DNA from 3 places in the Streptomyces spectabilis genome. Region 1 is predicted to be linked to each of the others. Evidence: predicted binding sites of a transcription regulator. Region 1 holds the regulator's gene; each other region holds the start of a gene.
The links. The regulator HrcA, encoded in region 1, represses chaperone genes, less so after heat shock. The targets are predictions, from matches to a motif close to TTNGCACTCNGNNNNNCNGAGTGCNAA.
Positions count from the first base shown of each region.

Region 2: groL (chaperonin GroEL) is a predicted target of HrcA. The motif match lies at 1,458-1,484, and genes of this name have one in related genera.
Region 3: groES (co-chaperone GroES) is a predicted target of HrcA. The motif match lies at 1,029-1,055, and genes of this name have one in related genera.

Region 1 covers NZ_CP023690.1:3,549,825-3,553,101, forward strand. Annotated here, with positions in the region: gene dnaJ (molecular chaperone DnaJ) at 6-1,142, opposite strand; gene hrcA (heat-inducible transcriptional repressor HrcA) at 1,143-2,159, opposite strand; gene CP982_RS15425 (MBL fold metallo-hydrolase) at 2,402-3,157, shown strand; gene CP982_RS15430 (DUF3097 domain-containing protein) at 3,238-3,277, shown strand, end outside.
Region 2 covers NZ_CP023690.1:4,589,676-4,592,952, forward strand. Annotated here, with positions in the region: gene groL (chaperonin GroEL) at 1-1,331, opposite strand, end outside; gene CP982_RS19850 (cold-shock protein) at 2,072-2,275, opposite strand; gene CP982_RS19855 (MoaD/ThiS family protein) at 2,740-3,015, opposite strand; gene thrC (threonine synthase) at 3,147-3,277, opposite strand, start outside.
Region 3 covers NZ_CP023690.1:5,761,892-5,765,168, forward strand. Annotated here, with positions in the region: gene CP982_RS25440 (polysaccharide deacetylase family protein) at 1-740, shown strand, start outside; gene groES (co-chaperone GroES) at 1,202-1,510, shown strand; gene groL (chaperonin GroEL) at 1,641-3,269, shown strand.

The DNA of each region.
Region 1 (3,277 bases):
AAGCGCTAACGCCCGTTAAAGGCATCCTTCAGGCGGGAGAACAGCCCCTGCTGGCCCGGCTGGAACTGGCCCGTGGGGCGCTCCTCGCCGCGCAGCTTGGCGAGCTCGCGCAGCAGCCGCTCCTGCTCGGCGTCCAGCTTCGTGGGGGTGAGCACCTCCACGTGCACGATCAGATCGCCGCGGCCACCGCCCCGCAGATGCGTGACGCCGCGCCCGTGCAGCGGGATCGACTGCCCCGACTGCGTGCCGGGCCGGATGTCGACCTCCTCGACGCCGTCAAGCGTCTCCAGCGGAACCTTCGTGCCGAGCGACGCCGCCGTCATCGGAATGGTGACGGTGCAGTGCAGATCGTCGCCGCGCCGCTGGAAGACGGCGTGGGGCAGCTCGTGGATCTCCACATAGAGGTCGCCCGCCGGGCCACCGCCCGGGCCGACCTCGCCCTCCCCCGCGAGCTGGATCCGCGTGCCGTTGTCGACACCGGCGGGGATCTTCACCGTGAGGGTGCGCCGCGAGCGGACCCGGCCGTCGCCCGCGCACTCGGGGCACGGCGTGGGCACCACGGTGCCGAAGCCCTGGCACTGGGGGCAGGGCCGCGAGGTCATGACCTGGCCGAGGAAGGACCGGGTGACCTGGGACACCTCGCCGCGGCCGCGGCACATGTCACAGGTCTGCGCGGAGGTGCCGGGAGCGGCGCCCTCGCCGGAGCACGTCGTACAGACGACGGCCGTGTCGACCTGGATGTCCTTCGTCGTGCCGAAGGCCGCCTCGTCGAGGTCGATCTCCAGGCGGATCATGGCGTCCTGGCCGCGGCGGGTGCGCGAGCGCGGCCCGCGCTGCGACGCCGTACCGAAGAACGCGTCCATGATGTCCGAGAAGTTGCCGAAGCCACCGGCTCCGAAACCGCCCGCGCCCCCGCCGCCCGACTGGGAGAGCGGGTCGCCGCCGAGGTCGTAGACCTGCTTCTTCTGCGGGTCCGAGAGGACCTCGTAGGCGGCGTTGATCTCTTTGAAGCGCTCTTGCGTCTTGGGATCGGGATTGACGTCCGGGTGCAGCTCGCGTGCGAGCCGCCGGAAGGCCTTCTTGATCTCGTCCTGGGACGCGTCGCGGCGCACGCCGAGTACGGCGTAGTAGTCCGTGGCCACTTACGACTCCGCCAGGATCTGTCCGACGTAACGTGCCACTGCGCGTACTGCTCCCATCGTTCCCGGATAGTCCATGCGGGTCGGTCCGACCACGCCTAGCTTGGCCACTGCCTCGCCTCCCGAACCGTAGCCGACGGAGACCACGGACGTGGAGCTGAGTCCCTCGTGGGCGTTCTCATGACCGATCTTCACGGTCATGCCCGAATCCGTAGCCTCACCAAGCAACTTGAGGAGGACGACCTGTTCCTCCAGGGCCTCGAGGACCGGCCGGATCGTGAGAGGGAAGTCATGTCCGAAGCGGGTGAGATTGGCGGTTCCGCCGATCATCATCCGCTCCTCGTTCTCCTCGACCAGGGTTTCGAGGAGGGTGGACAGGACCGTCGCCACCGTGGCCTGGTCCTCCTTGTCGAAGGACTCGGGCAGGTCCTGGACGAGCTGCGGCACGTCCGTGAACCGGCGCCCCGCGATCCGGCTGTTGAGCCGGGCCCGCAGGTCCGCGAGTGACGTTTCACCGAACGGCACCGGGCAGTCGATCAGGCGCTGCTCGACCCGCCCGGTGTCCGTGATCAGGACGAGCATGACCCGGGCCGGAGCGAGCGAGAGCAGTTCCACGTGGCGCACCGTCGACCGCGTCAGGGACGGGTACTGCACCACGGCGACCTGCCGGGTCAGCTGCGCGAGCAGCCGCACCGTACGGCCCACGACGTCGTCCAGGTCGACGGCGCCGTCGAGGAAGTGCTGGATCGCACGGCGCTCGGGGGAGGTCATCGGCTTGACGCCCGCCAGCTTGTCCACGAACAGCCGGTAGCCCTTGTCGGTGGGGATGCGACCCGCGCTGGTGTGGGGCTGGGCGATGAACCCTTCCTCCTCCAGCGCCGCCATGTCGTTACGGACCGTGGCCGGAGAGACGCCCAAGTGATGACGCTCCGTAAGCGCCTTGGAGCCGACGGGCTCCTGGGTGCCTACGTAGTCGTGGACGATGGCGCGGAGCACCTCAAGCCTGCGTTCACTGAGCATCGCGCACACCTCCAGCTGTCGTCCCTCGCCCTGAGCCCCCCGCGGCGGCCCCACCCTGGCACTCACCACGCGCGAGTGCCAACCTTCGTCGAGTCAGTGTACGGCCGGTGGGTACAGCCCCGGCAAGGGCCGACCCCTTTAGTCATGCCCACGTGTGGCCCGTGCCACCGGCCCGGCGGCGCCCCGTACCACGGCCCGGCCCACCGGCTGCCGACCGGGGACGGTGGCGCTAGCGTCACCGTATGGACGTACGCGTGACACCGGCCCCGGACTGGCGGGAGGCGGGCTGGGAGCGGCTCACCGCACGGGTGGGACGGCGGCGGCTCCCCGTGTGGGACTGCACGGTCGGCCTCGTCGTCGGCGACGAGGCCGCCCTGATGATCGAGGCCGGGTCGAGCCTGCGGGAGGGCGCGCTCCTGCGCGCCGAGGCCCAGCGGCTGCTCGGCGGCGGCCGCCGTGTGACCCATCTCGCGCTGACGCACCCGCACTTCGACCACGTGCTCGGCGCGGCGGCGTTCGCCGGGGTCGAGGTGTTCGGCACGGTCGGCGTCGACGCGGTGCTCGACCGGGACCGCGAGGGCCTGCGCACGGACGCCGTCACCCAGGGCCTGGACGCCCGCGCCGCCGCCGAGGCCACCGACCTGCTGGTCCTCCCGCGCCATCTGGTGAGCGGCGAGCGGACCCTCGACCTGGGCGGCGTCCAGGTCCTCCTCGCGAACGTCGGCCCCGGCCACACCGGCCACGACCTGGCCGTCCTGGTGCCCGGCAGCGCGCCCGGAGAGCCCGAGGTCGTCTTCTGCGGCGACCTCGTCGAGGAGTCGGGCGCACCTCAGGCGGGTCCCGACGCGGTCCCCGGGCGGTGGCCCGCCGCGCTCGACCGGCTGCTCGCCCTGGGCGGCGCGGACGCGCGGTACGTGCCCGGGCACGGGGCGGTCGTCGACGCGGCGTTCGTACGGGCGCAACGGGAGGAGCTGGTGGGGCGGTTCGGACTGCGGTGAGCTGCGCGGTTCGGGGGGCGGTGCGCGGTGCGGGCACGTCCCCGTGACGGGACGTCACCCCATGTCATAACGTCTGTCGAATGCGCAGCTACAACCCGGACCTCACCCCGCCGTGGAAGA
Region 2 (3,277 bases), 1.0 Mb from region 1:
AGCGCCAGCTTGACGGCGGCGGCACCGGTGGCCTCGTCGCCCTCGAGCTCCAGCTTCTCGAAGACCGAGGAGGCCTGCAGCAGGGCCACGCCACCACCGGCGACGATGCCCTCCTCGACGGCCGCCTTCGCGTTGCGAACGGCGTCCTCGATGCGGTGCTTGCGCTCCTTGAGCTCGACCTCGGTCGCGGCACCGGCCTTGATGACGGCCACGCCGCCCGCGAGCTTCGCCAGGCGCTCCTGGAGCTTCTCGCGGTCGTAGTCCGAGTCGCTGTTCTCGATCTCGGCGCGGATCTGGTTCACGCGGCCCTGGACGGCCTCGGAGTCACCGGCACCGTCGACGATCGTGGTCTCGTCCTTGGTGATGACGACCTTGCGGGCGCGGCCGAGCAGGTCGAGACCGGCGTTCTCCAGCTTGAGGCCGACCTCCTCGGAGATGACCGTGCCGCCCGTGAGGATGGCGATGTCACCGAGCATGGCCTTGCGGCGGTCGCCGAAGCCCGGGGCCTTGACGGCGACGGACTTGAAGGTGCCACGGATCTTGTTGACGACCAGCGTGGACAGGGCCTCGCCCTCGACGTCCTCGGCGATGATCAGCAGCGGCTTGCCCGACTGCATGACCTTCTCCAGGAGCGGAAGGAGGTCCTTCACGTTGGAGATCTTGGAGTTGACGATGAGGATGTACGGGTCCTCGAGCGCCGCCTCCATGCGCTCCATGTCGGTCGCGAAGTACGCCGAGATGTAGCCCTTGTCGAAGCGCATACCCTCGGTGAGCTCCAGCTCCAGACCGAAGGTCTGGGACTCCTCGACGGTGATGACGCCTTCCTTGCCGACCTTGTCCATGGCCTCGGCGATCAGCTCGCCGATCTGGGTGTCGGCGGCGGAGATGGAGGCCGTGGAGGCGATCTGCTCCTTGGTCTCGACCTCCTTGGCCTGGTCGAGCAGGGCGCCCGAGACGGCCTCGACGGCCTTCTCGATGCCGCGCTTCAGGGCCATCGGGTTGGCACCCGCGGCCACGTTGCGCAGGCCCTCGCGGACCAGCGCCTGGGCCAGGACGGTCGCGGTCGTCGTGCCGTCACCGGCGACGTCGTCCGTCTTCTTCGCGACCTCCTTGACCAGCTCGGCGCCGATCTTCTCGTACGGGTCCTCGAGCTCGATCTCCTTGGCGATGGACACACCATCGTTGGTGATCGTGGGGGCGCCCCACTTCTTCTCGAGGACGACGTTGCGACCCTTGGGGCCCAGGGTCACCTTGACGGCGTCGGCGAGCTGGTTCATGCCGCGCTCGAGGCCGCGCCGTGCCTCCTCGTCGAACGCGATGATCTTGGCCATGTGAAGTGGTCCTCCCGGACAGGGGTGGAAAATCCGGACCGCACTGGTGCCCGCGACGGACGGCCTGCAGTCCTTGTGGTTCCTTGCCCCACCCGGCCTGCGGACCTCACCGGCCCGATCCAAGTTCTGTCACTCTCACTCGTAGAGTGCTAACGCCAATGATTAGCACTCGCCCCCTCCGAGTGCAAGGTCGCCCCCACAGTCCGCGGTCCGGCTACCCCAGCCCGACTGCCGCTCGCCCCTCGACTGCGGGCTCCCCCACAGCGCCGCCACCACCGCCCGCCCGCCTCCCATCTGCGGGCCGTCCCCCTCAGCGCCGCCACCACCGCCCGCCCCCGGCCGCAGGCCATCGCCCCCAACGCCGCCGCTACCGCCCGCCCGTGCCCCGGCTGCGGGCCGTCGCCCACGACGCCGGCGCTGGCGCGCCGGATCTCTCCCACCCACCCGCCCATGGCCAGGCGGTTTCGCCGCGCGGGTGGCGGCCCTTCCCTGCCCGCACAGCGCACCGCCGACCAAAGGGGCGGGTGGGCGGGAAACACCCGGCGCGGCAGCGCCGGCGCCATGGGCGACAGCCGGCGCCATGGGCGACAAGCGGCACCCGGAAGACGGCAAGCGGAAGCGGAAAGCCCCCGGCAAGGGGGGCCGGGCCCCGGCGGAGCGGGGCGGGAGCGCAGAAGGGCCCGCCTCCCGAACCGGGAGGCGGGCCCACGCGTCGCTGGTGGCCGATCGCGCCAAGCCGATCAGACGGCGAGCTTGACCATGTCCGCCTGCGGACCCTTCTGGCCCTGCGAGATCTCGAACTCGACCCGCTGACCTTCTTCAAGGGTGCGGTAGCCGTCCATCTGAATCGCGCTGTAGTGGACGAAAACATCCGCACCACCGTCGACCGCGATGAAGCCGTATCCCTTCTCCGCGTTGAACCACTTGACGGTGCCCTGAGCCATGCCTAACTCCCCTATTACTGGCCCTTGCGCAGACCCGCACTTCGCGGACCCGGGTCAGACCTCACCCCCCATGGGTTGGGGGTGTGCGCCGGAACGCGTCGACCGCGGCTGAATGTATCTGCCCAACTGCCGTCTGCAACAGGTCAATCGGACGAGAATTCTGGGCACGACCGATCGCCGATATCCGGAGAATTCACCGTTGTTCAGGGCAAGTCGGGCCAGACAAAAGCCACGTTCGGCTCAAATAGGCAGGGCACTTTGGCTACTTCTTGTCGGCTCCGAGGCCGACTTCATCCGGGCGGCTGACGCCACTCGACGCCAAAAGCGGAGCTGTATTCCCAACTGTACCGCGCTCAACCATGCAGAATTGCCCCCTCCGCTTCTCTTGCGGAGGGGGCAATCGAGGTAACTCTGCGTAGAAACAAGAGCCGTTGTATACGAAACGGCTCCGCGGGCGCGGCGGATCAGCCGCCGGCGACCGCCGGAATGATCGAGACGCCCGCGCCGTCGGGCGTCGCCGTCTCCAGGCCCTGCTCGAAGCGCACGTCGTCGTCGTTGACGTACACGTTCACGAAGCGGCGCAGCTTGCCCTGGTCGTCCAGGACGCGGGCGCCGATGCCGGTGTGGTTCTTCTCCAGGTCGGCGATTACCTCGGCGAGGGTGGCCCCCTCGGCGCTCACCTCGGCCTTCCCCCCGGTGTACGTACGAAGGATGGTCGGGATGCGAACGTTGACGCTCATACTCTTCACCTCGGTGGATCGGGGTGCCCCTTCAGGGGCGCAGGACTGTATCGAATGTGCGGCTCCGCCGCGTGGGCGCGGCCAGCCACGACCGGCCCGCAGACGGAGAACGGACAGCGAGCCCCGGGGCGCTAACCCGCAAGCCCCGCGGAGCGGAACGCCTCCAGGCTCGGCCGGATGGTCGCGGTCGCCTGAGACGTCGCGGCGACCGCGTCGAGGGTCTTGAGGCCGTCGCCCGTGTTGAGGACGACCGTGGTCAGGG
Region 3 (3,277 bases), 2.2 Mb from region 1:
ACGCCCAGCGGCTGCGCGCGAGCCAGGCCGCGCGGGCCGCCGCGGCGAAGCGCTGGGGGCTTGCGAAGCCGCCGCTCACGGCGCCCGCGGGGCCCGCCGCCAAGCCGCTCCTCACCACGCGCAAGGGCTTCGAGGTGCGGGGGCAGGCTGAGCTGCCGCCGGTGTTCACCACGGTGCCGACCAAGGACAAGGTCGTCTTCCTGACCGTCGACGACGGCGCCGAGAAGGACCCGGCCTTCCTGCGGATGATGAGCGACCTGAAGATCCCGTACACCGCGTTCCTCAGCGACTACCTGGTCAAGGAGGACTACGGCTACTTCAAGCGGATGCGGGACCACGGCGTCGCGCTGAACAACCACACCCTCAACCACCGCTATCTGCCCGCCCTTTCGTACGAGGCGCAGCGGCGCGAGATCTGCGGCATGCAGGACGTCATCGAGCGGCGCTACGGCAAGCGCCCCGAGCTGTTCCGGCCGCCGTACGGCAACTACAACCGCGACACCCTGCGCGCCGCCAGGTCCTGCGGCGTCAAGGCGGTGCCGCTGTGGGCGTCCGAGGGCTTCGCCGACCACATGGAGTGGCGCGAATGGGACAAGGACCTGCACCCCGGCGACATCATCCTCACGCACTTCCGGGGCCGCGAGGACTGGAAGGGCACGATGCCCGACATGGTCCGCACGGTCCTGAAGACGGTCACCGACAGGGGGTACGCGGTGGCCCGCCTGGAGGACTACCTGTGAGGCGCGCCGCCGCCGCGGCGACGCTCCTGCTCCTCCTGACGGGCTGCGCCCAGTCGGTGGACCCGATCGAGAGGCTGGGGAGGAAGGCGGCCGAAAAGATGTCTCCCCGCTGCGTGCGCGGCCCCGAGCAGCCGCTGGCCGGACCCCGGGCCACGTGGCCGAACGCCGGGCGAAGCCCGGACATCCACGCCCCGCGCGCGGAACCCGACCGGACCGCGAAACGTTGCCCGAAGACACCCCCGCGCTAGCCCCCGCCGGAGGGAAACCTGCCAAGCCGGCGGCAGCCGATTGGCACTCCGCTTGACCGAGTGCTAATCGCCGTCCTAGTCTCGGGCCTGGCACTCCCACCTGGAGAGTGCCAGAAGCGACGGGCAGGTCCGGCACCCGCGACGACGGATCGACCTGGTCGCCACCTCTAGATCAGTTAACCCCGCGAGATCTCCGAAGGGGGAGGTCGGATCGTGACGACCGCCAGCTCCAAGGTTGCCATCAAGCCGCTCGAGGACCGCATTGTGGTCCAGCCGCTCGACGCCGAGCAGACCACGGCCTCTGGCCTGGTTATCCCGGACACCGCGAAGGAGAAGCCCCAGGAGGGCGCCGTCCTCGCCGTGGGCCCGGGCCGCTTCGAGAACGGCGAGCGCCTGCCGCTCGACGTGAAGGTCGGCGACGTCGTGCTCTACAGCAAGTACGGCGGCACCGAGGTGAAGTACAACGGCGACGAGTACCTGGTGCTCTCCGCCCGCGACGTGCTCGCGATCATCGAGAAGTGATCGAGCGCTAGTCACCTGCTTCACCCAGCAGATTTGTTTCGCGCTGCGCCCCTGGTCACCCCGCTGATTGCCGGGCGGCGAGGGGCGCAGTTCTTTCACCCGAGTTTTCCGAGAGGGCTGAATCGCTCCCATGGCGAAGATCCTGAAGTTCGACGAGGACGCCCGTCGCGCCCTTGAGCGCGGCGTCAACAAGCTTGCCGACACGGTCAAGGTGACGATCGGCCCCAAGGGCCGCAACGTCGTCATCGACAAGAAGTTCGGCGCCCCGACCATCACCAACGACGGCGTCACCATCGCCCGTGAGGTCGAGGTCGAGGACCCGTACGAGAACCTCGGCGCCCAGCTGGTGAAGGAGGTGGCGACCAAGACCAACGACATCGCTGGTGACGGCACCACCACCGCCACCGTGCTCGCCCAGGCCCTGGTCAAGGAAGGCCTGCGCAACGTCGCCGCCGGTGCTTCCCCGGCCGCCCTGAAGAAGGGCATCGACGCCGCCGTCAAGGCCGTCTCCGACGAGCTGCTCGCCACCGCGCGGCCGATCGACGACAAGTCCGACATCGCCGCCGTGGCCGGGCTCTCCGCCCAGGACACGCAGGTCGGCGAGCTCATCGCCGAGGCGATGGACAAGGTCGGCAAGGACGGTGTCATCACCGTCGAGGAGTCCAACACCTTCGGTCTCGAGCTGGACTTCACCGAGGGCATGGCCTTCGACAAGGGCTACCTGTCGCCGTACTTCGTGACGGACCAGGAGCGCATGGAGGCCGTCCTGGAGGACCCGTACATCCTCATCCACCAGGGCAAGATCTCCTCCATCCAGGACCTGCTTCCGCTCCTGGAGAAGGTCATCCAGGCCGGCTCCTCGAAGCCGCTCCTGATCATCGCCGAGGACGTCGAGGGCGAGGCCCTCTCGACCCTCGTCGTGAACAAGATCCGCGGCACCTTCAACGCCGTCGCGGTGAAGGCCCCCGGCTTCGGCGACCGCCGCAAGGCGATGCTCGGCGACATGGCCACCCTCACCGGCGGCACCGTCGTCGCCGAGGAGGTCGGCCTCAAGCTCGACCAGGTCGGCCTGGACGTGCTCGGCTCCGCCCGCCGCGTGACCATCACCAAGGACGACACCACGATCGTCGACGGCGGCGGCAACTCCGCCGACGTCGAGGGCCGCGTCGCCCAGATCAAGGCCGAGATCGAGTCCACCGACTCCGACTGGGACCGCGAGAAGCTCCAGGAGCGCCTCGCGAAGCTGGCCGGCGGCGTGTGCGTGATCAAGGTCGGCGCCGCCACCGAGGTGGAGCTGAAGGAGAAGAAGCACCGTCTGGAGGACGCCATCTCCGCGACCCGCGCCGCGGTCGAGGAGGGCATCGTCTCCGGTGGTGGCTCCGCGCTCGTCCACGCCGCGAAGGTCCTCGAGGGCAACCTCGACCTGGCCGGCGACGAGGCCACCGGTGTCGCGGTCGTCCGCAGCGCCGCCGTCGAGCCGCTGCGCTGGATCGCCGAGAACGCCGGCCTCGAGGGCTACGTCATCACCACCAAGGTGGCGGAGCTGGAGAAGGGCCACGGCTTCAACGCCGCGACCGGCGAGTACGTCGACCTGGTCAAGGCCGGCGTCATCGACCCCGTGAAGGTCACGCGCTCCGCCCTGGAGAACGCGGCCTCCATCGCCTCCCTGCTGCTCACGACCGAGACCCTGGTCGTCGAGAAGCCGGCCGAGGACGAGGGCGAGGCCGGTCACGGCCACGGGCACGGTCACTCTCACTGAGCGTGACC